2 regions of the Lactobacillus sp. B4007 genome follow, and region 1 is predicted to be linked to the other one. Evidence: riboswitches for the same ligand, from Rfam matches in the RefSeq annotation. Region 1 holds a riboswitch; the other holds the start of a gene.
What was found. A riboswitch is a leader RNA that binds a small molecule or an ion and turns the genes downstream of it on or off. The one in region 1 is predicted to bind FMN.
Positions count from the first base shown of each region.

Region 2: it holds a riboswitch for FMN, as region 1 does, so the genes downstream of both, J3U54_RS04870 (ECF transporter S component) here and ribD (bifunctional diaminohydroxyphosphoribosylaminopyrimidine deaminase/5-amino-6-(5-phosphoribosylamino)uracil reductase RibD) in region 1, are expected to answer to the same signal.

Region 1 covers NZ_JAFNPA010000004.1:189,660-205,217, reverse strand. The annotation lists gene J3U54_RS07905 (sugar kinase) at 1-835, opposite strand, end outside; gene J3U54_RS07900 (gluconate:proton symporter) at 854-2,143, opposite strand; gene J3U54_RS07895 (LacI family DNA-binding transcriptional regulator) at 2,367-3,362, shown strand; gene J3U54_RS07890 (DeoR/GlpR family DNA-binding transcription regulator) at 4,008-4,469, opposite strand; gene J3U54_RS07885 (DeoR family transcriptional regulator) at 4,576-4,749, opposite strand; partial or broken gene J3U54_RS07880 (class II fructose-bisphosphate aldolase) at 4,852-5,657, shown strand; gene J3U54_RS07875 (PTS sugar transporter subunit IIC) at 5,965-6,186, shown strand; gene J3U54_RS09155 (PTS sugar transporter subunit IIC) at 6,390-6,569, shown strand; gene J3U54_RS07870 (PTS system mannose/fructose/sorbose family transporter subunit IID) at 6,499-7,578, shown strand; gene ribH (6,7-dimethyl-8-ribityllumazine synthase) at 8,507-8,980, opposite strand; gene ribA (GTP cyclohydrolase II) at 8,982-10,208, opposite strand; gene J3U54_RS07855 (riboflavin synthase) at 10,220-10,825, opposite strand; gene ribD (bifunctional diaminohydroxyphosphoribosylaminopyrimidine deaminase/5-amino-6-(5-phosphoribosylamino)uracil reductase RibD) at 10,826-11,881, opposite strand; FMN riboswitch at 11,995-12,131, opposite strand; gene J3U54_RS07845 (hypothetical protein) at 12,212-12,415, opposite strand; gene J3U54_RS07840 (hypothetical protein) at 12,611-12,742, opposite strand; gene J3U54_RS07835 (aspartate/glutamate racemase family protein) at 12,939-13,685, opposite strand; gene J3U54_RS07830 (UDP-N-acetylmuramoyl-L-alanyl-D-glutamate--2,6-diaminopimelate ligase) at 13,703-15,271, opposite strand; gene J3U54_RS07825 (sensor histidine kinase) at 15,316-15,558, opposite strand, start outside.
Region 2 covers NZ_JAFNPA010000002.1:352,172-367,729, forward strand. The annotation lists gene J3U54_RS04800 (SDR family NAD(P)-dependent oxidoreductase) at 1-119, shown strand, start outside; gene J3U54_RS04805 (lipopolysaccharide assembly protein LapA domain-containing protein) at 129-350, shown strand; gene rpmF (50S ribosomal protein L32) at 464-655, shown strand; gene J3U54_RS04815 (bifunctional metallophosphatase/5'-nucleotidase) at 729-2,276, shown strand; gene J3U54_RS04820 (DUF2929 family protein) at 2,326-2,532, opposite strand; gene J3U54_RS04825 (DNA polymerase III subunit alpha) at 2,638-5,763, shown strand; gene pfkA (6-phosphofructokinase) at 5,929-6,888, shown strand; gene pyk (pyruvate kinase) at 6,919-8,688, shown strand; gene J3U54_RS04840 (S1 RNA-binding domain-containing protein) at 8,875-9,762, shown strand; gene xerD (site-specific tyrosine recombinase XerD) at 9,755-10,654, shown strand; gene J3U54_RS04850 (reductase) at 10,663-11,013, shown strand; gene J3U54_RS04855 (segregation and condensation protein A) at 11,018-11,755, shown strand; gene scpB (SMC-Scp complex subunit ScpB) at 11,745-12,356, shown strand; gene J3U54_RS04865 (pseudouridine synthase) at 12,353-13,072, shown strand; FMN riboswitch at 13,099-13,213, shown strand; gene J3U54_RS04870 (ECF transporter S component) at 13,306-13,989, shown strand; gene J3U54_RS04875 (LysM peptidoglycan-binding domain-containing protein) at 14,606-15,082, shown strand; gene cmk ((d)CMP kinase) at 15,125-15,558, shown strand, end outside.

The sequences.
Region 1 (15,558 bases):
TCAAACTTTTACCTTCAAGCAGGGCTGTAATAAGTCCTAATGCAAAACCATCTCCTGCACCGACCGTATCAATAACTTTAGTAGCCTTAAAACCAGGAACAGTGTATTTTTTATTTTTGCTAGTTTTGACAAAAACACCTTGCTCTCCTAGCTTAACCATTACTGCTTGTGTGCGTTTTCCTCTCAAATAAAAGTTAGCAATTTCTTCTGGACTATCGGTGCCGACTAAAATTTTGCCTTCTTCAATTCCTGGTAAAACAATATCAGCCATCCCTGCAAGTTCATTAACAGTTTCAATCATATATTCTTTACTTTTCCATAAAGATGGTCTTAGATTGGGATCAAATGTAATAAACTTATTTGCGTTAATTAATTTTTGATAAAATACCCTAAATGTATTTTCTGCTATATCTGATATTGCTGGGAAGATACCAGACATATGGGCTATTTTGACATTACTTAGATCAATTTTATCCAATTGATCTTCCTTAAGATGACATGCCGCGGAATCATGCCGATAGTTAACTACCACTGGATCCCCGTGTGTTACTAATTGCTTCATTTGATGACCTGTATAGTAATAGTCATCATAGCTAACATACTTCGTTCCAACATGACATGCATCAATTGTTTTCTGTACGAATTTTCCCATTGGATCTTGACCAACCCGAGTTACATATTCAACTGAATGTCCTAATCTTTTAACACCAATTGCTACATTCAATTCAGCTCCACCCATAATTTTATGAAACTCTAATGCATCAGTTAATGAAACATCAGGTTCTTTTGAGCAAAACGTAACTAATGGCTCACCAATAGTGATTACTTCTGACATAATTTTCCTCTTTTCCTCTTATCCAAAAAAGTAATAAACAAGAATTTCATTAATAATTGAGACAGCCCACATTACTGGGACACCATATTTAAGAAAATCTCTTGACTTTACTTTCATATAATCAAGACCCCAAACATTCCAAGACTGTGTTATATCTACTGAAACAGCCATTAAAGTTGGAACATAGAGAAGGGGTAATAAAAAATTGTCACTAAATAAACCTGTACCATATAATACTGCTGCAGTTGCAGCTCCCGCTCCCCAGACATGTAAAGGACCTCTGAATAAAGCGAGGGGTGCTAACACTCCTAACGCTAAGCATAAAATTAAATGTTGGTGAGGTAAAACTGCTGCTAAAACGGGCTTAAATTTTGCTGCATTTAGCGTAGCAGCACCGGTAAAACATTCTAATGACATCAAAAACATAATAAGGCCAGCAATATCACTAATTGCATGCGCAATAGAATCATTTAAAAATTTAAGACCCTTTTTATAGTTTTTAAATTGACCAGTTGAAAAAATTGCTACTATACTTGCCAGCGTGAGTGCAGGAACTGCATCCCACTTAAATAACATATTCATTGCAACTGGAAGTATAGGAATTATATAGGTTAATTTTGATACTTTAATTACTTTATTATCAGTTCCTTCAGCACCTATTATTTCTAAATTTTTATCAGCATTGGCTCCATCAATTTTTTTTCGATTAAAAAATAAAAATATAATAATCGCTATTAATTGAACAACTGCAGCACATATGCCAAACATGATATATTTACTGTCATAAGTAGCTTTTGGGGCAAAAGCTTTCATTTGATTGTAAAGAACCACGTTAATATACATTGGAGCACCTATTGCCATTGAGAAAATGGTTAAAGCTAAATCACGTGGCAGTCCTAATGACAAAAGAATTGGTAAAAGAATTACACCGATGGCAATTACAGATCCAACTCCATAGGCACTAATAAAAATAAACGCTGTTACCAATATAACTAAAATTGTTGCTAATATAGGCTTTTTCTTACCAATAGACTTTGTCGCTTCTGATATTGCAGGTGCTATACCACTATCAACCAGTACGCGTCCAAACCATGAACCGAATACAATATAAATTATTGTTGGTCCATAGTTTAATGCGGGTTGTGCAAATACTTTATTTATTGCTTCATTAAAAGGTATTAAGCCAATTATGCACCACAAAATTGCCATCACAAAGAACCCAATCATTAGATTTCCGCCCTTTAAGATATACCAGATAAACAAAGCAAAAGTTACTAATAACAAAATGGCTATTATTGAAGAGTTCATTACTTTTCTCTTTCTACTATTACTTAACTTTTAGATTCATATTTCCCATATTCGAAACTCAGGGTAACCGGTTACCTTTTTAATATAGATCTTAAATATGATATTTGCAAGCGCTTTTTAATAATTACATATAGTATTAATTATATTTTATGTAAAACATTTTAAAATTGAGTAAAATGATATACTATTATTTAAAGAAATCTAAAAAAGAAGAAAAACTAATATGAAAAAAGCAACAATTCGTAATGTAGCCGAACTAGCTGATGTATCTATTGCATCTGTATCAAGATATTTAAATAATAAATCAGAAGGTCATTTATCTAAGGAAAAAGCGTATTCAATTGAACAAGCAATTAAGAAGCTAAAATATATCCCAAATTTAGCTGCAAGACAAATGGCTACAAATCGCAGTAAAACGATTGCTGTTGTAGTTTCCAATATTGATGATTATTTTTCAACTGAACTATTTAAAGGTGCTTCTAATATTTTACATGTGAAGGGATACGAAGCTTTCTTATTAGACACCAACTCTGACCAAAGTCAGGAAAAGGAATTAATTAAAACAGTTAGTAGTAGTTTTTTTGATGGTCTTCTTTTTCAACCTTTAAGCAGCAACATTAAGACTATTTTATCTGAATTTATTCATGATATTCCAACAGTAATTCTAGACAGAAGACTGTCATGTACACGATGGCCTCAAGTAATTTCAAACAATATTGAAGTATCAAAGAATGCTACAAAATATTTCTTAAATAAAGGTTGTGATGATATTCTAATTTTGTCATCTGAATTAAAAATTGCATCTACTCGTCGAGATCGTTACAGTGGTATTTGTTCAGTGGCAAACCCTAGACAAATACATTTAATTCAAATAGATGAAGAAACATATAATCATATTGCCATCAAAAAGAAAATTGAAATTTTTTTACATGAACAAGAAAAATATAAGAAAAAAACATTAATTTTTTCTTTTAAAGAAAGATGGCTTTTAGAATTTATTCCAATGTTAATTGCTGATGGCTTTTTAAATACTAATTCCGTCTATGTTACGGGGTTCTCTGATACTAAGTTAGCACATTTATTTCTTCCTGCATCAAAGTTAATTTCGCAAAACCCCTATTTAATGGGAGCAAGTGCTGCGGAGACCTTACTTAAACTCTTAAACGGAAAAACTAAAAAGACTAATTTTAAACCTCTTATTATCCCTGCTAAATTTTAAACTTACTTTTCTGCTAGAAAAAAGTCTCAAACATCCATCCGTTAACAATTATTGATAATTAAAATCTTTGCGTGCTTAGCTTCAATTTAATCGCATCTAAACTTAGCTAACATTCAAAACCAATTTGCTTTATAACTATTGTTTAACTAGCTACGTTCAATTGCTATCAAAAAAGATTATACTTTTTACCAGCACAAATTTTATTCCGCCAATGTTGCTTTATCTATTCTTGTTGGCATTATACTCAAATCAAGATAAGACACTTAACATTTTGCTTATTATTTTATATATATAAAATGATATTTAAAGTCAACAAGTTATTTAAGCTTATTTTGTCATTTATATTTTTAATAACTTTCCTACAATTAAATATTCTAATTTCGTTATATTTGTACATTATAGTATTTTTATGACAAAGCTAATATATCATTCCATGTTTCTTAGAGAATTTATTCATTTAATATAAAACCTGTATGTAAATGTTTTAAAAAGACTAAATAGGAATAATTTCAAGCCTTTTTCTAATGCTTTCATATACTGATTATTGCTCTAAAATTTAAGTATATATATTGCTCTTATTAATTTGTTCAAATAATTTTTACTTCGAAACATACCTTTTTAAAATTATAACAAGAGCTTATTACATTAATAAACAATCTCAACACCATTTCGTTCGAAAAATTCATTGTATTGTTTATCTGGCTTCTCATTTGTCACAACTGCTGAAATTTGGCATAATTCACAGTCTTTATATGGCAAGGCTTGTCCAAACTTTGCACTATCAACTAACAAAATAGACTTCTTTGTTCTTTTTATTAGAGCACGCCTTACATTTGATTCAGACTCAACTTTGTCAGTAACACCATATTTTAAACTCACACCACGGCAAGACATAAAAGAAATATCAAAAACAAAGTCCATTAAATACTCAACTGTACTCATACTACTCGTATAAGTATCAATCATGTTTCCACCAATAATACTAATTTTATTTTGCGTGTGTAAATTCAAATAGATTGCTGTTTCTAAATTGGTTGTTACTATATTTAAATCCTTAAAAGTTCCTAAACAACGAGCAAGAATATTTGCAGTGCTGCTGTTATCTATAAAAATATTTTTACGACTTTAAGCATAAACAGAAGCCAACTGAGCAATATATTTTCTCTCTCTTAAATTAAGGTGTTGTTTAATTGTCGTAGGTGTCTCTATCTCATTAGCGTTTAATTACTCCACCATGAATGCGCTTAACCAAGCCTTTACTTGAAAGCTTCTTTAAATCTCGTCTAACTGTACTGGGACTATAATGAAGAACTTTCGAAAGTTCATCAATCGTTAAGTAATTTTTCTCTTTTAAAAGCATTAATAAATATTCTTGTCGTTCATTCATATTAGATCTCCATAATTAAAAATGATTGAAATACTAACTAAATAAATTACGATAATAATGTAAGCAAATACAAATAATTTATATTTTAAATGGAGATTTCAAATGACATTAGTAACTTTAAACGATATCTTACCTAAGGCTAAAAAGGAAGGCTATGCGTTAGGCGCATTTAATTATGCAGATCTTAACACTGCACGCGGTATTGTGAACGCAGCTAAAGAAACAAATTCATCCGTAGTATTACAAATCGCCGAATCACATTTTCCTTACCCGCCTTTAAGAATTGGTGGGAAATTTGCACTAGATTTGGCAAAGCATGCCAGTGTACCAGTAGTCGTTCATCTTGATCATGATACTGATATTAAAACTTGTATTGAAGCGTTAAAAATGGGTTTTAGTTCCGTAATGCTAGACTTTTCATTGAAAAATATACATGAAAATATTGTTGGAACAAAAAAGATCGTCGAGTTTGCTCATGACCTTGGTGCCAGTGTTGAAGGAGAAGTTGACGTAATGACACATGATGGAGGAGATGGCAAACCTGATTATAGTAACTTGATAGATAATTATACTACTGTTAGTGAAGCAAAAAAATTTTATGATCAAACTGGTATAGATGCCATGGCCATTTCATATGGAACTGTTCACGGCATTTATCGTGATAAGCCCATCTTAACTTTAATCGTCTAAATGAAATCTCACATGCAGTACCTGTACCACTAGTTGTCCATGGTGGTTCAGGATTAAGTGATAAGGAATATCGTAATTCAATTAAAAATGGTATCAGTAAAATTAATTATTATTCCGTAATGTCATTTAACATTACTAAAGGTTTAAGAAAACATCTAGATAGTAAAAAACTCAACAGATATTTTTATACGATGTTGACACAAAGATTATTGGATTAGTTAAACATGATATTAAACACAAAGCATAATTAGAGAAGTGATAATGTAGTTGTTAACCAAGTTAAAGATGCTAATCGTATTTATCAAGGTTTACAAGGAAAGAGAATAGAACGAATAAATATCGCTAATGTTGGTCGCTTTGATGGAATTGAAAAAAAAAGAAAGAACTATCTGACTCTATTTTACTTACTAAAATAGACCAACAAGCTGTACAAGTACTTTTCAAAATAAATGCTAACTTAGTGCACCAAGTTGTTCCAACTGATAAAGCAGAAGACTTTGAAAAATTATTAAAGGAGCAATAAAAATGACTAATACTATAATTATAGCCGCTTTTCTTTGCGGTCTAGCTGAATTTATCTGTTATGGTGGAAATTGGTTACTAGGACAAAATATGGCAGATCAACCTATTGTAGTTGGAACTTTGGTGGGATTATTCTTAAGCGATTTACAAACTGGAATTATTTTAGGTGCAATGCTCGAAGCAACCTTTATTGGTGCAGTTAATGTTGGGGGCTGTTTCACTTAATCCTTCAGTTGCTACAGTTTTAGCTGTAGCTTATGCCATGATCGGTGGCGGTGATACTAAGGCATCTATTGCTTGGAGACTTGTTAGAAGTTGGAACATATGTTTTGTTTTCTTTAGTACAAAATTCGTGGACAGATGCTGCAGACAAGTCTAATGAAAGAAAATTAATTTGGCTTCATTATAGCATTTGATTTTTAAGATCTCTGATCTTTTTTATTGCAATCTTTATTACAATTTTAATTGGTGTAAAACCTGTTGCTGCTTTTATTAAATCACTTCCAGCATTTGTTGAAAATGGTTTAGGACTAACTGGTGGACTTCTTCCAGCTGCAGGTTTTGCAGTGCTTCTTAGGCAAGAAACTTGCTGTATGGTATTTTTTTAGGCTTTATTTAGTTGAATATGTTAGATTACCACTATTAGTTGTCGGTATTGGTGGCTTAGTCTTTGCTGTTGTCTTTGCCTTTTATGACAAGGAAATTTTTGATTTAAAGCACCGCAAGGTAACTTCAAATACGAATAATAAAACTTCATCCACAGATAAAAAATTATTACTTAAGCTTTACCTTAGATCTCTAACTATCGACGCTCCATTGCAATATGTCAACGAATATAGTTCGGGTTTTAAATACTCAATTTTGCCTTTCATTGATCACTATTATAAAAACGGTTTTGAAGAAAAAAGACAAGCATTTGAGCGATACATTTTTTATAATATTACTCAATATATTGGAACTTTTTGTCAAGGTTTAGTGGCATCGATGGAAAAACAAGCTGCTGAACATGAAGATTATGATGTTTCTTCAATTAGTGCTGTCAAAGCTAGTCTAATGGGTCCAATGTCCGGAATTGGTGATACATTATTTTGGGGAATTTTAAGAGTCATTGCTGCTGGAATCGCAATGACATTTGGAATGCAAGGAAATGTTCTTGCTCCAATCGTATTTTTATTAATCTATAATATTCCTGCACAATGGTGTAGTTGGGAAATGACCAAACTAGGCTTTTCAGTTGGTTCTGAGCATATCACTGAAATGTATTCTTCAGGCTTATTGAACGTCTTTACTAAAGCTGCACGAACGCTGGGATTAATCATGTTAGGAGGTATGACTAGTAGCTTAGTTCAATTCAAAACTAAGTTGATATTTCATGTTGGTGGCGGCCAAGTTATTAATATTCAAAATATTCTTGACTCTTTACTCAAAGGACTAGTACCATTATTAATTACCTTAGGTTGCTACTGGTTAATAGCCAAAAAACATATTAACTTCACGATAGTAATTATCGGATTAATTATTTTTTGTATTTTTCTTAGTGCTCTATGTATAAATCTTAAGTTAATTACTTTCAATAATGTCAGCAATATAAAAATATACTTCTTCAGTCTGTTTTAAATAACCTATGTGGTCAAAGAAACCAAGATCTAATCTGTTTTGTATCATTTTTTTGATACAAACTTTATTTTTAAATAATTTGACAAAATATTTACTGCTTAGCAAAAAATAATCAAATTCAGAATCATTATTTTCTGTATTTATACTTTGAGCTTAGCATTATTTTTTATTGAGTACGCTATTAAGATAGTGTTTATCTAACTGTTTAAGGTTTCAGCCGTATATCATATTTATTTTTATTCCATTAAAGCCATATAATTCATCAGCCACTTGATTCGCTCTTTTTATCGGCCCTGCTATCGCTAGCAGTAATAATAACTCTGACTCTAAAACTTAATTTTGCAAGCACTAATTTTTTAGGCAGTTTTGTTACAAGCATGGGGTAAAGCTATCGCAGTATTATCAGGACTAGCATCTAAACCGTCACTGGTTAAAATAATCCGTTATTAACCATACTCCAATATGCTAGCCAGAAACAACGAAATAGGAATTATTAAAACATTAATTGCGATTATGGCCGAATAACCTATGGTTAAAGTAGCGTCCATCTCAATGATGATATTCTATCCTCACAGGTGCTTTTTCGTGAATTCTTGTTTTACTGAATAAATTGGCGTTAAGCTTTCCATAAACATGAAAATCAATTTTGGCATAGACTTAAGAGTTACGAAAAAGTAAAGTTGTTAGACGAATTATGACGGCAAAATAATTATCATTACCAAATCAAAGCAGATGGCAGTATTGATGATCACAATATTGTCAAACTGACAAAAGCTGGCTTAGATATTGCAGTTGTCGGATTTTTTATTTTTAAAAATAATTTGGCTGGACAGATTGCCAAATTAAAAAGCAAGTAAAAATAGGTCATTTCTCGTTCAGGAGAAATGGCCTATTTAAATGGCGCAAATTAAGTAGTAATGTATTTTGGTTAAATCTGGTTAATCTGTTCTTCTAAGTTCAGTACTTCTAAAACATCAGTTGCACATTCCGCCCCCTTATTGCCGGCTTTTCCACCAGCACGATCGGTGGCTTGTTCAACCGTATCAGTCATCAAAACACCAAACATGACAGGAACTTTACCATTAGCAGTGGCTGCAGCAAGCTGCGCAGTTGTTCCCTCACAAACATAGGTAAAGTGAGCGGTTGCTCCACGAATAACTGCACCCAAAGCAATGATGCCGTCAACTTTGCCACTTTTTGCTAAACAGTTAACTGTCCGGGCAATTTCAAAGGCACCTGGAACATGAACAACTACGATATTGTCGTCCTTAACACCTGACTTATGTAATTGACCGATAGCCCCTTGAAGTAAACGATCAGTCACAACGCCATTAAATTGCGCAACAACAATACCAATTTTTTTATTCTGACCAGCCGCAATATTTCCCGTAATTTCCTTCATTTTAATCAACCTCACTTAATAAATGGTTCATCGCATGTTTCTTAGTTTTCAAGTAATCCCTGTTTTCTGCGGTCATTCCAACTTCGACGGGAATGCGCTTAGTAACTTTTATCCCATAATTTTCCAATTGCTCGACCTTATCAGGATTATTTGTCATTAATTCAACTTCATTTACTCCTTTTTGGCGCAAAATTTCGGCAGCAATGTCGTATCGGCGAGCATCTACGGGCAAGCCCAAATGCTGATTTGCCTGGACCGTATCCATTCCTTGGTCCTGCAATTGATAAGCGCGCAATTTGTTCGTAAGCCCAATCCCCCGGCCTTCTTGCCGCAAGTACAATACCGCACCTGAACCGTTTTGCTCTATTTTAGTTAAGGCCTCAGCTAATTGAGCGCCACAATCACACCTTTTTGAGCCAAATACGTCACCAGTCAAGCATTCACTGTGAAGCCGCAGCAACAATGGGCTTCCTTGCTTAATATCACCCTTGCTAATAAGTAAAGTTGGCTCCTTGTCTGGGTGCTCGCTGTCTTTAAAACCCTCAAGCTGAAAGTGACCATATTTCGTCGGGAAGTCAACTGTAGTAAAAGATTCGATATCTGGCTCTTTTGCTTCATGGTGTTTACGGTACTCAATCAATTCTTCAATGGTTAAATATGGTATTCCCAAGCCTTCTGCTAAGGCCTTTAAATCCTTTCGCCGCGCCATATGACCATCTTTTTTAATACATTCACAGATAAAACCAACTGGGGCCACACCAGCTAAGCGAGCTAAGTCTAAAGCAGCCTCTGTATGACCAGTTCGTTCTAGAATTCCACCTTCTTTAGCTACAAGCGGAAATACATGACCGGGATGGTAGAAATCATCCCATTGACTATCAGGATTAGCCAACTTCTTGATTGTTTTTGCCCGGTCAAAAGCAGAAATTCCAGTAGTAGTTTCCGTTGAGTCAACGCTCAAGGTAAATGCCGTGCCAAAAGTATCATTTGACCCCGTTTCAATCGGTTCAAGTTGAAGTCTATCCGCAAATGCTTTGCTCATCGGCACGCATAAAAGTCCCCGAGCTTTGCTAATCATCATATTGACTGCTTCGGGAGTTACTTTTTCGGCTAAGCCAATCATATCTCCCTCCGATTCACGCTGAGGGGAATCGGCTACAATTACTAATCCACCATTTAGCATGTGCCGTAAAATTTTCTTCATTTTTTGTTCTAATTGTTCGTCCATTTTTTGCTCCATTAAAATTCTTTTTTCCATGCCTGAATTTGCTTTACCGCATAACGTCCAATCATATCCATTTCAAGATTAACCTGGTCATGAACGTGATAATGCGCCAAGGTGGTATTAGCAATGGTATAAGGAATCAGACTTACGCCAAATTCGTCATTTTGTGCCATCGTCACCGTTAAGCTGATACCATCAATTGCCACTGAACCTTTTTCAACTAAATAAGGATCATATTTATGCGGTACCTTAAAACGTAATTCAATTGCATTTTCATTTTCACTTCTACTAATAATTTCTGCCGTAGTATCAACATGACCGGCCACAAGGTGACCATCAAGCTTGCCGTTCAAGGAAAGCGATGGCTCCAAGTTAACTAAACTGCCGTTAGTCAGCTTACCTAAATTAGTCCGTTTCATCGTTTCCGGCATTACATCAACCGTAAATTCATTATTTTGCCAAGAAGTCACGGTTAAACAAATTCCATTAACCGCAACACTAGCACCAAGTGGCAAGTTTTGTTTCGCAATTTCAGCGGCCGAAATGCCTAACTTAGCGTGTTTTTCGGTAATTTCTAACCGAGTGATTTTACCAGTTGCCTGAATTATTCCTGTAAACATTTATTTTCTCCTTGCCGTAATCCGAATATCTTGTCCTAGCTCTTGGACAGCTATTAATTGGTACTCCAATTTTTGTGCAAGTGCTGCACCCACGGCTACAGGCAGAGCGGTTCCGCCCAATACTTTTGGAGCAACATAAGCAACTATTTGATCGGCTAATCCGGCTGCCAAAAACTCAGCTAACAGATTGCTGCCACCCTCAACTAATAGCGACTGAATCTCACGTTCAGCTAAAAGCTCACCAATTTTTTGGGGTGTCCACTTGTGAGCGACAAAGCAATGCACATTGGCCGGGGCCTTGTCCTGTAACTCGGTCTGACTAAGTAGCCAAATGGGACCAGGTAATTTAAACAGATTCTGCGTTAAATCAAGTTGATTTGCATCATGCGTTAAAATGATTCGAATGGGCGGCTGTGGTAAAGCCTGTATTCGTACCGTTAATTGCGGATTATCAATTCGCAATGTGTTCGCTCCAATTAAAATCGCCTGCTGGTGCAAGCGCAGCTTTTGCACATCGTACTGGGCTTTAGGGCCAGTCAAAAGCGTACGCGCTTTTTCAGCACCATTAAGCTTCCCGTCAAGTGACATCGCATATTTCAAGGTTACGAGTGGTCGGTGATGCTGATAAAAGAAGTTATATGCCTCGTTTAGTTTCTCTGTTCCCCCTAGCACCTTGGTTTTAACGCCGTGCTCATTTAAATACTTAATTCCTTTACCAGCCACAATTCCGTGGGGATCAATTTGTCCGATAATCACTTCTTTAATTCCGGCCTCAGCTACTTTTTGGCAGCAAGGCGGCTGCTTACCGTAATGACTGCACGGCTCCAGCGTCACGTAAAGTGTTGCACCTTGAGCTTGTTTGATATCGTCTAGCCGATTAAGTGCATTAACTTCCGCATGCTCTTGTCCAAACTGATGATGATAGCCGGAAGCTAAGACCTGGCCGTTTTTAACAATAACCGCACCAACTAAAGGATTAGTCCATGTCATTCCCAGTGCTTTAACGGCCTCTTTGCTTGCTATTTCCATATAGTCTGTATCCTGCAAAAAATTCACTTCCTAAGCACAAAAAACCTCGTTGATTTCAGAATCAACGAGGCACTAATATTTTCTAATTAAATAAGATTTCAGCGAAGTTTAAAAACAACGCTAAGATTAAATTAGCTTAATTTGTTCTTCTCCCATCCAGACTTTAACTGTCGGTACTAGACTTGCACTAGTTCCACCGCGCGTACGCGGGTCACGGACTTCAACCTCACTGGTTGTCACCGTCGGTAGGGAATTTCGCCCTGCCCCGAAGAAATCGTATTCAATTAGTTACAGAATAATATACTAATTTGATTGCGTCAATAGACCCAGCAAAAAGAATTGAAAAGCTAGCTGCAATTATTCCCGCTTAAGTTTCCAATCCGAAGCTTTAAGAGGGAGATTATTGTTTTTACTAAAATATTTTTTAAAAGCAGTGATAAATTCTAACCTATCTTCATGACGATTACGGTAAATGTCATTTAGTGACATACAAGCCGTCACAAGTAAATCAGTCAAAATAATTATTAATAATCCGATTAAGACGTATAACAGGTAAAGCATGATATTCCCTCCTAAAAGTTTAGCTGTATTACTTATCTAATACAGTACTATCATAATGAATAAATGTCAACGCTTTTCTAAGGCAAAATTAAACTTTTATGATTATTTGACACTTTGGTTTCGCTAAAAAAAGACTATTAACTGTCAAGCAACAATTAATAGTCTAATTTAGTCTTTAGTTCTACCGGTTAATATTTATTGTTTTTTGAATCGACGAAGGAAATTAAGTACCGTGACAATCACTTGTCCAACCGTCAGGATCAAGCCTACGGTTTCTAATACATCAATTGTGTCTTCACCGTTATTCAAGTTTTTATTTTTTCTCATCTAACCACTTCCTGCAAAAACCATTTAAGCAAATATTGATTCTTCTTAAATTATACTTTTTTATTCTCAATATACATCAAGTATATACCATATTATTGAGTAAGTTTTGCTTTTAAGATTTTAAAATAAAAAAGTTAGCTCTGAAATAATTTCAAAAACTAATTCTTAGTTAGCAGCAATAATGAAAAAAGTCGGGTTAATATAAATATTTTTTTACAGCTTCTGCAGGAGCCATTCCCGCACGAATTTTTAATTCCAATTCAATTGCCACATCCGCAATAATTAATTGGGGATCAATTATATTATACGGGTGGTCTGGCGCTTTTTCTTGTGCTAAAGATAACTCGGTACAACCTAGCAAAATAACCTCGCAGCCATACTCATCATGCATTTTACGCAATATGCGGTGATACAACTCAGCATCAACAACACCTTTTTGCTTGATGTTGTCGTAGATTAATTCAGTTACTAACGGCTGAATTTCTGGGCCGCCTAATTCAGCTTTTCGCCCTACCTTGGCTAATTCATCAACATAAAGATGATCATAAATTGATCCTTCAGTCGCAATTAAACCAATTTTTGTTTCGTCCGGGTAATCTTGCACAAACCGGTGAACAGCAATTCGCATCATATGCAAGAAAGGAACATCGGTCAGCGCTGCCAAGTCATCATAAAAATAGTGTGCAGTGTTACACGGCATAATAAAGAAATCTGGCTTAAGTTGCGCTTGCTGTAAAACATCTTCACGCAAATTAAGAAAGAAATTAGGTTGCGAATGATCTTTTATATATGCTGTTCTATCAGGAATTTGAGCATCATTGACCAAAACGTAATTTAAGTAGTCCTGATCCTTAGTAATCTTAATTCGATGATTTAATTGGCGAGCTAGGCTCTCCGTCGCAATCGTTCCCATTCCGCCAAGAATGGTAAAAAAGTTTTTCATATGTTCTGCTTTTCTCACTAATTAAAGTGCTCGTCTTGTCCTTCTAACTCGTTGATTATTTGCTGAGCAACAGTAATATCTGAAGGATAAGGGGTATTAATACCACGTACTTTCTGGAAGCCATCTTCGCCCTTGCCACAGACTAAAACAACATCACCTTTTTTCGCCATGCTGATTGCATCGTGAATGGCCTTTTGCCGGTCAAGTTCAATTGTTACGTCCACTTTTGAATGATCGATACCAGCATCGATTTCCTGGCAAATTTCTAGTGGATCCTCAAAACCGGGATCATCAGTAGTCAAGAAAGCCTTGTCAGCGTATGCATTCAAGCTCTTACTAAAACCGGGACGGCGAGAAACGCCTTTATCACCAGGTGCACCGACAACCACAATGATTTTTGGATTATCAAATTCACGTTGCATGAAGCCCATCAGTGCCATCATTGAGGCTTCATTATGCGCATAATCAACTACTACCACACCGTGGTCCTTAGTTATTTCTGTCTGCATTCTTCCGGGAACATTAACATCGCGAATACCCCTAGCAATAGCATCATGCTCCATTCCAGCTAGACCTGCACCAATTACAGCAGCTGTTCCGTTGGATTCATTAAAATCACCTAACATCTTTAACTGGTAATCACCAGCAATTTTTAACTTTTTAGCTTGGTCACTGATACACGAAACTTTGAATTTAGTACGTGCCATATCGAGTTCTTCAGAAGAATACCGGAAATCAATTATTTGCGGTAAAGCAGGATTTTCAAACTTTTCGTCAGCAAATAAATAAATGCTATCAGGATCAGTCGTAGTAGTAGCTGCCGCATAAACTTCGTTAAAATGTGCAGTTTGCGCATTGATTATACACTTACGTGCATTAACCAATAATTGCAGCTTACAGTGTAAATAATCCGCAAAATTAGGATGCTCGTTTGGACCAATATGATCTGGGGAAATATTCAAGAAGAAGCCGAGGTCATAAGTTAGGCCAAACACCCGGTTACGTTTATAAGCTTGACTAGAAACTTCCATCACCAAATGAGTCATACCATTATCGACTGCATTACGCATATCACGGAACAAATCAAGTGATTCCGGTGTAGTGAGGCTCGACTTGAACGTATCTTCAGGATTTTGACCTACGACATTATTAACAGAAGAAATTAATGCTGTCCTGCCACCATTAACCTGGTCAAGTATCCCTTTTAAAAAGTATGCCGTTGTTGTCTTACCCTTGGTTCCAGTAATGGCAATTACATATAGGTCATCCTGAGGAAACTGGAAGAATGCTGCCGACAACAAGGCCATTGCTTTGGCCACATCACGTACAATCAAGGCGTGCATTCCTTTTCCTTCCGGATAAGGTTGTTCAGCAACATAACAATTAGCACCGTTATCCTTTGCCATTGATAAATAAGTTGGTCGAAAACCTGCTCCTTTACAGAAAAACAGGGTATTAGTTTGGATATCACGTGAATCATAGGAAACATATTCCATCTGCGTAATCACCGTATCTTGAACTGCACTAGACTTAAGCAGGTGATGTTCTTTTAAAATTAAAATACAGGTATTTAAGGAAATACTCATGCTATACCTCTCTATTAGTTTATCTAGTCAAAATTATATCACAGCTAGGCGTGAGTTTTTGCATTCTTTAGATCTAATGGCAAACAAATGATAAAACGTGTCCAATTATCATCTGATTCGCAGTGAATTTTGCCATGATGCAAGTCGACAATACTCTTAGTAATCGACAATCCCAGGCCAGTTCCGCCAGTCTTGGTATTTCTGGAGGTCTCCATCCGGTAAAAACGTTCAAAAATCTTTTTTAATGATTCTTCGGGAATACGCGCTCCGTTATTTTCTACCCGCAG
Region 2 (15,558 bases), on a different contig from region 1:
TTGGCAGCAATAAACGCGAATTGAATTTGCCGCTAAGTCTTGCATTTTTAGCTAAACTTTATAATCTGTTTCCAGCAATTGGAGATGAATTATCGCTTAAGTTTGCATCAAGAAAGTAGTGCAGAACAATGAAAGATAAAACTCGACAAATTAAAATGGTATTGATTTTAATCCTTTGCCTTTTGGCAGTGATCTTTGTTGTTCTCAATACCAACAATGTGGCCATCAATTTTGGCTTATTTAATGTGAAAGTGCCATTGATAATTATTTTGGTTATCATGATTATTATTGGTGTCCTCATTGGTTGGTTTTGTGGTTCAAACGGACATAATCAAGATAAGAATAACTAATATATCTTGATTTATTTAAGATACAATAGTATCATTAACAAACGTGAAGTGTTTTAGGCACTCTTTTATTAGTGACCTAAAAACGTAATTCTACAATAAAGGAGATCAAATAAATGGCAGTTCCTAAGAGACATACTTCTAAGCAAAAGAAACGTTCACGTCGTGGCCATATCAAGTTAGCTGTTCCAGCAATGCACTATGATGCAACTACTGGTGAATATCGTTTAAGCCACCGCGTTTCACCTAAAGGTTATTACAAGGGTCGTCAAGTTGTTAGTGAAACTAACGCAAGCGACAACAACTAATTAAAAAGGGCACCTATTATGTGGTGTCTTTTTTTTACCTAAAATTATTTAATTGCCACGGGAAAGGTAAATAATGAAACTAGTATTTTTGAGTTCAAGCGATATTCATGGTTATATTTTGCCAACTGATTATCAAAACCGGCATGACACTGATGCACCAATTGGGTTAGCTCGGGTGAGTGCAATCCTTAAAGCCGAGCAAGCTCGTTATGGGAAAGAAAATGTCATTCTAACGGATGCGGGTGATTACTTACAAGGATCACCACTTGCTTCTTATGTTCATTCGGTTAAGAATTACCGTGCTTTGTCTAAGTACGTAGCTTTTGACCAAGCAATTGGCTATGATGCCCGTTGTCTAGGGAATCACGATTTTAACTATGGGCTTGATTTTCTCAAATATTTTCTTAGTCATAATTCCAGTCCGATCGTGAATAGTAACATCTTGAATCAGAAGACTAACCAACCGGCTTTTGGCAATGATTATTTGATTATTGAAAAAAATGGGCTAAAAATCGGACTAATTGGTTTGACAACGCAAAAGGTCCCTAGCTGGGAACCGGCAGCGCATGTCGCTGGCTTACGGTTTGCTTCTGCCTATGAGCAGGCAAGTTATTATGCGCAATTATTGCGGCCTCAAGTTGATGTCTTAGCAGTTTTATATCATGGCGGTTTTGAAAAGGATCCAAAATCAGGTCAGATAACTGAACCAGCAACAGGGGAGAATGAAGGTTACCAAATATTAACGCAAATTCCAGAAATCGATATCATGTTAACTGGGCACCAGCATCGCCGAATGAGCCTAGTAGCTCATGATACCGCGATTGTACAACCGGGTTATCGCGGAGAAGCAGTGGGAAAAGTTGTTCTTGAAATTGATGAGCAAACAAGAAAAATTAAGACAAAAACGGCTTCGTTGATTGATGCTAAAGACTTTGCTCCTGATCCAGAAATAATCAAACTAGCGGCGACCTTGAATAAAGAAACGCAAATTTGGCTAGATCAACCTGTTGCTGAGCTTTCTCAACCGGCACCGATTAATAATGCCGAGCAAGCTCGCATCAAAGGAGCACCATTTGTCAACCTTCTGCAGCAAATGCAACTATATTTTACTCACGCTGATGTTTCTGCGACTGCTGTTATGAGTGATACAGCTAAGGGCTTTGGCAAAAGTGTCACCATGCGTGATATTTTATTAAATTACCCGTACGCAAACCAGTTATGCAAAGTTAAGCTTACTGGCCAAGAACTACGTGAGATTATTGAATATAGCTTATCTTTTTTAACAAAAGACGCTAAGGGACAAGTGACTTTTCTACCTGCTAAGCGTGATCAATTATTTAATTTTGATATCTTTTATCCCATTAATTATCGGGCAGACATTAAGAAAAAACCGGGCCACCGATTGACTAAGCTTGAATTAAATGGTCAACCAATTGAAGATAGAAAAACGTATTATTTAGCTGTTAATAATTACCGCGCAATGGGCGGAGGATTTTATCCGGGTTATGCTCCCGAAAAAATCACATCAATTCTTGCTAAAGATTATGTTCAAATGTTTCAAGAATTTTTGACTAAAGCTAAACCTCAAGTCGATTGCAAACCAAACTTTTTATTGCAATAAGAAAAGCCATTAACGCATTTGCGTTAATGGCTTTTACTATTTATCTATTTTATTTAAGCTTAGAATACTTGCTCTTATCTTTACTTGAGTGGGCGGTAATAGTTGGAATAATGGCAGCGAATAACACTCCAAAAATTAAACCAACAATCGCAGCTTCGCCTAAGTTAAAAACATTTTGTGTTAAAGGTGCGGCAATAAAACCGACGATTAACATATAAACAATGCTCCAGCAAATTGTTACGATATAACGACTCATAGCAGTTCCCTCTTTCATAGAAGAATTTTAGCAAAGTTTGTGCAGGTTTTCAAACTAAAAGAGAGGTTTTTGGTATACTAAATTTAAAATAAAGGAGGAGTCCAGATGAAAGTTGCGGCACTGCAAAATATTAGTTCATTTACATTGTTAGAAAGCCCAATTAAAATTAGGGACTTATTGAGTGCGGCCAAAAAGGCTGACTATGAAGCAGTTGCGTTAACCGATATTAACGTTACTTATGGTCTGGTTAACTTTTATGAAATTGCGCAAGAGCTTGGTATTAAGCCACTGTTAGGCATGCAGCTTAGGCTAAACGGATTGATTGATAGCGCACACCACTATGATTTGATTGCTCTAGCTAAGACGGATGAAGGCTACCGCAATATTTTACGAATTTCGAGCAGAATTAATCTGTTAACTGAAAATGGGACAAAAAAGGCAGTTTTAACTTTAAAAGAAGTCCAAAAAGATTTGCATGATATTGTCCTTATTGTTCCAGCTAACACGCATAGCGAGCTTTTACAGTTGCAAAAGCAAGATGAACAACTCGGCAATGATTTATTACGTCAATTATTGGCATTAGTAGACGATAGCGACTCAGTTTATTTAGGGGTTTATGGCTCAGAAAAGCAGCAGACTTATATCAATTATGTTAGAGCATTGTCTAAACAATTTAAGATACCACTTGTTAGTGTTGAAGATACGCAATATTTGCAACCTCACGATCAATTTCTTGCTAAGACATTGCGAGCAGTAAAAAAAGGCGAGGTGCTACAAGACATTGATGAACTAGCAAAACAAAAGGGGTCACACTATTTGCCTTCTGCCCAAGAACTTAGCAACAGATATCATGAATTGGATTTGGATGATGCCTTAAAGAATACGCACAAGCTTGCACAAGAATGTAATGCTAAAGTTATTTTTCAAACCCCTGTCTTACCCAAATACAAGCAAACTAAGTTTAAAACGTCGAAAGAATATCTTTACTACTTAGCACAAAAAGGATTACAGGAGCGCTTTAATGGTGGGCAAGCACCGGAAAAATACCAAAAGCAGCTTGATTACGAACTCCAAGTAATCGATCAGATGGGATTTAATGATTACTTTTTAATTGTGTGGGATGTAATCAATTATTGCCATCGAGCCGGAATTGTCACGGGGCCAGGACGAGGTTCTGCTTGTGGTTCGTTAGTTTCATATTCTTTGCGAATTACGGAAGTTGACCCGATCGAATATCAGCTGCTCTTTGAACGTTTTTTAAATCCTGCTCGGCATGAAATGCCGGATATTGATTTAGATATTCCTGATAATCGCAGAGATGACGTAATTAAATACATGTTTGAAAAATACGGAATGGATCATGCAGCGCAAATCTTGACTTTTGGAACATTGGCCGCAAAGCAAGTATTGCGTGATACGGGGCGCGCTTTTGGCTTAAAAGAACCGGAAATGGCAAAATGGTCGCAGAGTGTGCCTTATTCTAAGACTAAAATTTCACTACCAGAAGCTTACGAGAATTCGTCTAAGATGCGGTTACTGGTTGGAGCTAATACTAAAAACAAATTATTGTTTGAAACAGCTAAGAAGCTTGAGGGCTTACCGCGGCATTATTCAATTCATGCTGCTGGCTTAGTCCTCAGTGATAATTCAATCGCAGCTATTTCTGGTTTGCAGGCAGGGCAGCTTGGCATCCCGATTACCCAGCAAACCAAAAAATATGTTGAAGCGCTTGGACTTTTAAAAATCGACTTTTTGGGATTACGAAATCTAACCATTTTAGGCGATACCGTTGACATGATTCATAGTCAAGGAAAAAGAATTGATGTCAATCAGATTCCGTTAGATGATCCAGCGACGATGAAAATGTTTCAAGAAGGAAAGACTGACCTTGTTTTCCAATTTGAATCAGGCGGGATTAGAGGAGTTTTGCGCGAATTGCACCCCGATAACTTTGAAGATTTAGTAGCCGTCAACGCCCTTTATCGTCCAGGTCCGATGCAAAATATCCATTCTTTTATTGCCAGAAAAAGGGGAAAGGAAAAAGTTACTTACCCCGATCCTAGTTTGAAGCAGATTCTGGCGCCCACGTATGGTATCTTGGTTTATCAAGAGCAAGTTATGCAGACGGCCCAGATTTTAGCTGGCTTTTCGTTAGGAGAAGCTGATATCTTGCGGCGGGCAATGTCAAAAAAGAATCAGAAAGTGATTGAGCAAAAGCGGGCCGAATTTATTAATGGCACGGTCAAAAATGGTCGTTCACGTGAGGTAGGACAAAAGGTTTATAGCTACATTGAGCAATTTGCCAATTATGGCTTTAACCGATCACATGCAGTTGCGTATACCAAAATAGCCTTTTGGCTTGCCTACCTTAAGGTGCATTTCCCCGCAGAATTCTACGGTGCCATGTTAAATTCTAATAGTGGCAATCATTTCAAAGTTAGTGATTACATCATGCGGGCGCAAGGCGCTGGGGTTAAAATCTTACCACCGGATATTAATAAAAGCGCACTAAGCTATCAAATTGTTAATGGCCAAATTTTAGTTGGTTTGCGGGCAGTTAAAGGTCTGAGAAATGACTTTCTGACTCAAATTATTAAGCAGCGTAACAATAAGCTCTTTGATTCGTTTGATGATTTTTTACGGCGGATTAATTCAAATTACTTGAAGATTAAAATGATTCAACCTATGATCAAGGCTGGTTGCTTTGATAACCTGAATGCCAACCGAAATGAATTATTGGAAAATAGTCCAGAAATTATTGAAAATATTCAGTTAACTGGTAATAATCAGGCACTATCTGAAAGTCTCGGTGGGGTACCAATTAAGCAGGCTCCTGAACCAACTAGCGCGGAAAAAGCAGATATGGAGCAAGAAGCTTTAGGCTTTTCCACGATGACTTCGCCTCTTGTTGCTGTTCAAAAGTATGCTGAAAAATTTAAGGCTAGGCCACTAGAGCAATATGAAATTAATGATTCGGGAGTTGCCGTGGGAAAACTGATGTCCCTAAAACTGATCAAAACCAAAAAAAATACCACGATGGCTTTTGGTAATTTTGTTGATTCGACTAGTCGCCAAGATATTGTAATTTTTCCTAATATGTATGAAAAAATTCAATCTATTTTAAAAGAAGGTAACATTTATTTATTGGGAATAAGAGTTCAAAATGACCGTTTTGATTCAAGTAAAAAGCAGTATGTTTTGACTAATTTACGAGTGGTTAATTACAAATAAGCATTTTTTGCGCATACTTGAGCAATTTCTGACTGATAGCGCTAACAAGCAAAAAGACTGGTAAATCAAGAAAATATCTTATTTTTTGTGAGATTTTTTTGGCAAAGAATGTTAAAATTTAGTGGATGTGAGAAATTACACAATAAATCTTAATGAGGTGAATTCATGAAACGAATTGGTATTTTAACGAGCGGCGGCGATGCTCCTGGTATGAATGCAGCCGTTAGAGCTGTTACCAAGACTGCTATTCATAACGGGCTTGGTGTCGTTGGTATTCGTTATGGCTTTGCCGGGTTAGTTGCGGGTGACTTTGTTACGCTAACTGCTGAAAAAGTTGACCACATGATAAGTTTAGGCGGCACTTTTCTTTACAGTGCACGTTTCCCAGAATTTGCACAAGAAGAAGTGCAAAAAAAGGGCGTCGAACAGTTAAAGAAACATGACATTGATACTGTTATCGTTATTGGTGGTGACGGTTCTTATCACGGTGCTTTGGCATTAACCCGTCTTGGCATTAACTCGATTGGTCTGCCAGGAACCATTGATAACGATATTCCTTGCACTGATTACACCATTGGCCTTGATACAGCCTGCAATACAGCTTTAGAAGCAATCGATAAGATTCGTGATACTGCTAGCAGCCATCACCGCGTTTTCATTGTTAACGTAATGGGACGTGGCTGTGGTGATATTGCAATGCGCGTAGGTCTAGCCAGTGGTGCAGACGCGATTGTTGTTCCTGAACGTCCTTATGATATTAAGGAAATTGCTCAGACACTAACACGTGGCTTTGCAGAAGGCAAGGATCATGGTATTATCGTATTGGCTGAAGGCGTAATGGATGCCGATGAATTTAGAACTGAACTTCTAAAATACGTCGATTTTGACGCCAGAGCTAATATCTTAGGTCACATGCAACGTGGAGGTTCACCAACTGTTTTGGATAGAATCAATGCGACAAAAATGGGTAATTATGCTGTTAAGTTACTTCTCGATGGTAAAGGCGGTTTAGCTGTCGGCATGGAGAATGGCCAATTAGAAACACATGATATTCTCGATTTGTTTGATGATACCCACCGCAGTGATGAGACGTTATTAGATATAAATGATGAAATGACTAAATAATTTAGTCGATTTTGGGGAGATTTTTACATAATGAAGAAAACTAAAATTGTTAGTACCTTAGGACCAGCATCGAATGATATTGAAACTATTACTGCTCTAGCAAAATCTGGAGTAAATGTATTTCGTTTCAACTTTTCACACGGTGACCATGCTGAACACCTTTCACGGATGAAGATGGTTCGCCAAGTTGAAAAAGAAACTGGTTTAGTTCTTGGTATTGCTTTAGATACTAAAGGTGCTGAAATTAGAACCACTGATCAAGAAGGTGGCAAGTTCACTCTCAACACTGGTGATAAGATCCGCGTTTCAATGGATGCAACTAAGCCAGGTAACAAGGACATGATTCATGTTACTTACGACGGACTTTATGATGATACTCATGTTGGTGGTCATGTTTTAATTGATGATGGTTTAGTTGATTTATTAATTAAAGAAAAAGATGATGCTAACAGAGAATTAGTCTGTGAAGCACAAAATACCGGTGTAATCGGTTCTAAGAAGGGTGTTAATGCACCTGGCGTTGAAATTCGCCTTCCAGGAATCACTGAAAAAGATACTGATGACATTAAATTTGGTTTAGAGCACGGAATTAACTTTATTTTCGCTTCATTTGCTCGTAAAGCCCAAGATATTCTTGATATCCGTAAGCTTTGTGAAGAAGCTGGTTGTGATTACGTTAAGATTTATCCTAAGATTGAATCACAAGAAGGTATTGACAATGCCGATGAAATTTTACAAGTTTCAGATGGTTTGATGGTTGCTCGTGGAGACATGGGTGTTGAAATTCCATTCATCGATGTACCATTTGTTCAAAAAGATTTAATCAAGAGAGCTAATGCCCTTGGCAAGCCAGTTATTACTGCTACACAAATGCTTGATTCAATGCAAGAAAACCCACGTCCAACTCGTGCTGAAGTTTCTGACGTTGCTAATGCTGTTCTTGATGGAACCGATGCAACAATGCTTTCAGGTGAATCAGCAAATGGTTTGTACCCAGTTAAGGCTGTTAGTGCAATGGCTGAAATTGACGAAAGAACTGAGCAAGAACTTCTTAAGCGCAATACTTTAGCTTTACAAAGATTTGAAGAATACAAGGGTTCAAACGTAACCGAAGCAATCGGTGAATCTGTTGTTCGGACTGCTCAAGAATTAGGTGTCAAGACTATTATTACTGCAACTAATTCTGGTTACACTGCAAGAATGATTTCTAAGTACCGTCCAAATGCCAACATCTTGGCTTTGACCTTTGACGAAAAGATCCAACACTCACTCGGCATTTGCTGGGGCGTTCAACCAATGCTCACTGAAAAGCCTGAATCAACTGACGACATGTTTGAAGTAGCTGCTAAGGTTGCTAAGGAACAAGGTTATGTTAAAGATGGTGATTTAGTAATTATCGTTGCCGGTGTTCCTGTTGGTGATTCTGGTACAACTAACTTGATGAAATTACAAATAATTGGTAGCAAGTTAGCTCAAGGCTTAGGCGTTGGTAATGGTTCAGTTGTTGGCAAGACTGTTGTTGTTAACAGTGCTGAAGAAGCTATTAGCAAGACTAAGGAAGGCGACATCTTAGTTGCTAAGACTACAGACCCTGACTACATGCCTGCTATTAAGAAGGCTTCTGGCTTGGTTGTAGAAGCTTCTGGTTTAACTTCACATGCTGCTGTTGTTGGACTTTCACTTGGTATTCCAGTTGTTGTTGGTGTAACCGATGCAACTGAGAAGATTGCTGGTGACACAACTATTACAGTTGATGCACGTCGTGGTGCAATTTACCAAGGCGAAGTTTCAAACCTTTAATTTTGTGAACCAATATTAATGAAAAAGTTAGCAGGGATGCTAGCTTTTTTGTTTTTTCAAGAATCTAATACTCATTTTACAGGGGGCTACTGCTCGCCAATTAAATAAGATTAGCGATTGTCAAATTCTTTCGGTAAAATGGTATACTTGGTAAAGATGAAATATGTAAAATTAGGGGAGAAGTTTATGCTCGGCACGATTGCAAAAGGAAAAATTATTGACCAAAATGATGAAGCTTATTATGTTCAAATTGAGGGACTGACTTACGAATTAAAGCGCAAGGAGATTACTCAGGAACAGCAACCTAAGCTTGGCGATGAAATAAAGGGCTTTTTATATGACGACAAGCAGCATAACCGGGAGATGACACAATTTCTACCTTTTGCGCAACAAGACCAGTACGGTTGGGGTAAAGTAACCGATGTAAAATTCGATTTGGGCGTTTTTGTTGATATTGGCTTACCGGATAAGGATGTCGTTTTATCAGTTGATGATTTGCCCTTTGCCAAAGAGAGGTGGCCCCGTAAAGATGATCATTTGTTAGTTCACCTTGAAACAGATGATAAAGAGCGAATTTGGGCCAAGTTGGCCGATGAAAATATTTTTGAGCAATTGGCAGCCCACTTTCCTAACGATATGAAAAATAAGGATGTTTTTGGAACAGTCTATTCTAGTCGAGAAATTGGCGCTTTTGTGATTACTACTGATTATTATTTAGCTTTTGTTCATGCCTCCCAAATGAGTCGTCCGCTACGTTTAGGTGAGCAGTTTAAAGGTCGTGTAATCGGGATTAGTCAATATGGCAGGTTGAATTTGAGTAGCTTGCCACGTGCTTTTGAAGAAATAGATGATGATGCCCAAATGATTTTAATGAGTTTGCGGCGAAAGAATACTAAAACATTACTGTTTTACGACAAATCTGATGCGCAAAAAATTAAGAATTATTTTGGCATTTCAAAAGCGGCCTTTAAACGGGCTCTGGGCCATTTGCTTAAAGCACGTTATATTTCGGAAGATAAAACTGCCGGTACAATTAGTTTGATTAATGATCCAGAAGACGAGCAAGATGCATAAACTGCGAGAAGATGTTGAAGATTATTTAAGATACAGCCAAATTGAGCGCGGACTCAGTGACAATACCATCACTGCATATCGGCAAGACTTAATGGATTTCTTGACTTTTTTAAAAAACGAGGGTTTTACGTCTTGGCCAACAAAAGCAGTTGATATCGATGCCTTTTTAGCTGGTCAAAAAGACTTAAATAAGGCAACTAGTTCAATTAGCCGCATGATTTCGAGTTTGCGGAAATTTTATCAATGGCTTGTTCGTCAGAATATCCAAAAACTTAATCCAATGCTTGAAGTTGACTCACCAAAAAAAGAGCATAGATTGCCGGTAGCGTTAAGTGTCGCGGAAGTTAATAATTTATTGCAGCAGCCTGATGTAAAGAAAAAACTTGGTTTACGTGATCGAGCTTTGCTCGAAACCCTATATGCAACGGGAATTCGTGTGAGTGAGTTAATTAACCTTAAATTTAATGATTTGCATGAAGAATTAAAATTATTGAAAGTATTCGGTAAAGGTTCGAAGGAGCGCTTGATTCCGATTAGTGACGTGGCAATTTCTTGGATTAACAGCTATCAGGAAAAAGTCCGTGATCCTTTATTACTAAAAGTAGGTAAGAATACTGACTTTATTTTTCTCAATAATCGTGGCGGTGCTTTAACTAGACAGGCAGTTTGGCAAATTATTAAACGTTATTGCCAGATGGCGGGGATAACCAAAAATGTTACACCGCATACCTTGCGTCATACTTTTGCGACCCATTTATTAGAAAATGGTGCAGATTTACGCGTGGTGCAGGAAATTTTGGGCCATTCTGACATTAGTACGACGCAGATTTATACTAATCTATCCCAAAAGCATATTTTAGAAGTTTATGCAAAAACACATCCGCGATTTTAGGTGAACATATGTTAATTGAATGCAAAAATGATAAAGAAAAAGTAGCGATGGGCTTGTTGTCCTACCTCCCAGACTTTAAAAATTTAGCTAATCTAAAAGATGAAATCCGGCTTAATAAAAACAGTAAGGAATTTCGGTTATTTTTGTATCGCGACCATAATCCCAACTTTGTTGGCGTAATTGGCACTCAGTGGGATGAACAATTTATTGTCATACGCTATATTTCCCTTGCTCCAGATTACCGTAAGAAAAAATATGAAGAGCAGGCAATTTGCGAATTAGCGGCTGGCAATCCCCAGAAAAAAATAACCACTGTCCCAGAATACGTTTATTTGATGAAATATTTAAAACAGAAATAGAACTATGATCAGTAACTTAACTTTAGAATTGCCCAATTTTGAGGGGCCGCTTGATTTACTTCTTCACTTAATCAAATCACAAAAAATTGATATCTATGATATTCCAATTGCTCAGATCACCAGCCAATATTTGTCTTATTTGCATGAGATGCAGAAACTAAACTTGCAAATTGCTGGCGAGTATTTTGTCATGTCGTCAATGCTGTTGAGGATCAAGTCCCAATCACTTTTGCCTCAAAATGATTTTACCGAAAATGATGAACCCGAAGAAGATCCTAGAGATGAGTTGGTACAACAGCTAGTTCAGTATTCCGTTTTTAAAAAAGTATCGGCTTATTTTAAGCAGCGAAATAATGAAGTACCTATTACAGCAGCTAAAGAAGAAAGTGTACCAGCTACCAAAAAGGTACAACCGTTACCTTTGGGCCAAATCACCTCTTCAGAATTAGCTAATACTTTCATCGTTGTACTTCAAAGATTAAAACTTCGCCAGCCCGATATTGTTTCCGTTAATGTGAAAGAAACGCCAATTAATGATATGATTGACTTCTTACGCACCAAATTGGCTAAGCAGAAAAAAATTAGCTTTTTCTCCTGTAGCGACAAGATGACTAGCTTATCAGATGTAATTGGCTTGTTTTTAGCATTATTAGAATTATGTAAAAAACAAGAGATTAAGGTCAAGCAGTCGCGAATTTTTGGTGATCTGGAATTAGAAAGAATTGATAAAGATGGTAAGTAAAATTGCACAATTGGAGGCATTGCTATATGTAGCAGGCGATAATGGCATTCCAAGTGAAAATTTGTGTGAGTTAATGCAAGTTGAGCATTCCGCATTGCGCGAATTAGCCAAAAATCTGGCAGCTAAGCTTAAGCAAAATCAAGATTCTGGTTTGCAGGTGATACACATCAACCATAACTATAAATTGACTACTAGACCAGAAGTTAGTGAAGTAGTGGCTAATTTTTTTCAAAAAGATTTGTCAAAGTCGTTAAGTCAATCGGCACTAGAAATTTTATCAATTATTGCTTATCGTCAGCCCATTACGCGCATTGAAATCGATGAAATTCGTGGGGTAAATTCGTCAGGGGCGCTCCAAACTTTAATTTGGCGTGGACTTATTAAAGCAGATGGTAAAAAGGATGCACCAGGACACCCCAATTTGTATGTCACCAGTGATTATTTCTTACAGTATTTTGGCTATCAAAGTCTAGCTGACTTACCTCTGATAGAAGACTTTGAAGATGAAAGTATTAACTCTGAGGGTGAAATCGACTTATTCTCAGCTAATGGAAAAGCAGATAAAAATATTGCTGAAGCACAAAAAGGAGATAAAGAATGAGTTTACAACGTTTACAAAAGGTAATCGCAGAGGCGGGAATTGCCTCTCGGCGTAAGGCTGAAAAAATGATTGAAGAAGGCAGAGTAACGGTTGACGGCGAGATTATTACCAAACTTGGAACCAAGGTAGATACTTTTAGCAATATTACGGTTGATGGAGAACCAATTGAGCGTGAAAGTCTGCATACATATCTTTTTTATAAACCACGCGGCGTCGTTTCAACAGCAAATGATGACAAGGGAAGAAAGACCGTAGTAGATTATTTTTCCGATTTACCTTATCGGCTGTACCCAATTGGCCGGCTTGATTATGATACTTCAGGTTTGTTATTAATGACTAACGATGGTGAACTGGCTAATTTAATGATGCATCCTCGCAATAAGGTTGCTAAGGTCTATGTAGCAAAGATTGAGGGTCAACTGACACCAGAGGAAATTCATCGTTTATCTCATGGAGTCAGAATTGATCGTCATCGAAGTGCACCAGCTAAAGTAAAAATTATCCGGAGCGATAAAAAGAAGAATAGCCAAATTGTGCAGTTAACGATTCATGAAGGACACTATCATCAAGTCAAGAGAATGTTTAAAGCCGTAGGCCATCAGGTAAATAAATTATCCCGTGAACGATACTCCTTTTTGACTTTGGGGAATCTTGTTTCTGGCAAATACAGGGAACTTACCCACAGTGAAGTTGACAGATTAAAACAGGTAGACTAGTATTTACTTGTAGTTAAATATCAGTTTGTTGTCTTCATGGCAGGGTGAAAATCCCGACCGGTGGTGAAAGTCCACGACCCACTTTTGTGGTGGAACCAATTATGGTACCGATAGTTAAAGTCTAGATGAAAGAAGACAGGCTAAACTAAAAGTTAAGACTTATTTTTGAATACTTACTTTTATTAGGTCTGTTGCTAGGAGCAACAGACCTATTCTTTTTGGAGGTAAGTATTGTGAAAAGAAGAAATATCACAAATCTAACTAATATAATTGCTTATGTACTAATTGGAACCATTTCATTTATCTTAATGGAATTGGCTTTTCCTCTCCCAGTAGCTAGCTTTTTAAAATTCGACTTTTCTGATGTTATTGTTACGATTGGGACCTTTTTATTCGGTCCAGTACCTGGTCTTATTATTGCCGCTGTTCGAATGTTAATTGACTTGATTTATAAAGGATTTGCATTGCCAAGTGTCATTGGCCAATTAGCTGCTTTAGCTGCCTCTATGTCATTTGCACTGCCATTTTATTACATTGCTAAGGATGTTTCGGCTGGCGAAAAAAATGCCAAAAAACTTTATGTTAAACCAATTATCGGAATTATTTTGGGCATAATAGCGATGACAATTGTTTTATCCTTGTTAAATGCCTTAATCTTGACGCCAATATATGCAGTGACTACGGTTACGAATTTACCAGCAATTCACGGCTATACTGGACTGCTTAACTTTACGGAGAAAGTTTATCTTGGTCAACTTCTCCATATTCCGTCAATGTCTACGTATATTTTTGGCATAATCGTCCCATTTAACTTATTAAAAGGAGCAATTAATGGGGTAGTGGTTTATTTCCTATTTGAAGTTGTTTTACGCAGCTTAAAGCCATTCGTAAGAAAGCATTTTAATTTAAAGAATTAAACTATAACTTATTAACTAAAAAAGTAAGATTAATAGTTTTTAAGTATTACGATTAGGAAAATTATTCATAAAAAATAGTATAAAATTGAATATTCTTATAAATTAAGTAACGCAATTCATGTTTTATCTTTTTTATTACTTTGCCCTGGTTCTGACAACTCAAGTAAAATAATTACACAAATAAAGAAGTTAATCAGTGTAATTAAAAATGTAATTAATTACTTAGTAGTCTAATTTGCTTTTAAGTCATCGAAGATCAATCAAATCTATCTTAGTTAAACCAACTTTTGAAATTATTCCTTTCAATATCTATCATGAAATTCATGTGAATTAATCTCTTTTATATATTGACCCTAATACTAACTCAAATTGTTTTGCTTGTAGAAATATTTAATTTATTCTTCAAAATGCTTATGGTGAAATTAACAAATATATAGGGAAGAAAGTAAAAGCAATAATTTTATTAAACATCGTTAATTTGCAGATTATACTTCTTAAAACATAGATACTAACTAAAACCAGTTTTTGAATTCGAATCGTTTCAATATTATTTTTTATCCATTTTATTTATTAAATATGCTAAAATTAAATTAGGTAGGTGAAGGAGGTTTTCAAATTGAATCAGAACCCGCAAGAACCGTTTAAGCATTACGAACGTCCTCATAATTCTAGGACGATGATTAATAAGTCAGGCTCGAAATACCGGCTGATCTTAATGGTTCTTATAGTTATTATTATTGCTCTTGTACCGGTTGTGCATCATTTGGCTGCAAATAGTGAAACCAGCAACCGGGTAATTGAATTGCAAAAAGCGACTAAGAAACGCAAACGGGTAACAGAAAAGAAGACTTCCACGGCTCAAATTAGTACAAAGGTTAAAGACAAGGTTAAGAAAAAAACATTATCCAAGCCTAAAGTTCAGGCAAAGGATAAGCAAACTGAAACAAAAGTTAAATATTATATAGTTCAAAGCGGTGATTCTTTAACTAGTATTGCAGATAAATTTAACTTAACGGTTAATAACTTAGCACAACTAAATCAACTTAATCCAGATGATCAAATAAATGCTGGTCAAAAGTTAAGAGTAAAGTAGTTTATAGAAAGGTTAGGGACTTCAAGTCCCTTTTTTAATGGCATGCAGATAGCAATTGATGGACCAGCTTCAGCTGGTAAAAGTACAGTCGCAAAAATTATTGCACAAAAATTGAGTTTTATTTACATTGATACTGGAGCAATGTATCGTGCCTGCACATTAATAGCACAAAAAAATAGGCTTGATTATGGTGACGAAACGGCGATCTTAGTAGCAGTTGATCAAAATCAAATTGAATTAAAAGTAGTTGATGGTGAACAAAAAGTCTTTGCAGGTAAAAATGATGTTACACAGGCAATTCGGATGCCTGAAATTTCAGCAAATGTTTCCCAGGTTTCAGCACTTTCTGGCGTTAGGAAAAAAATGGTTAGTCTTCAGCGGCAAATGGCAGGTAAGATGAATGTCGTAATGGATGGTCGTGATATCGGCACAACAGTTTTACCTCACGCAGAAGTGAAAATTTTTTTGGTAGCTTC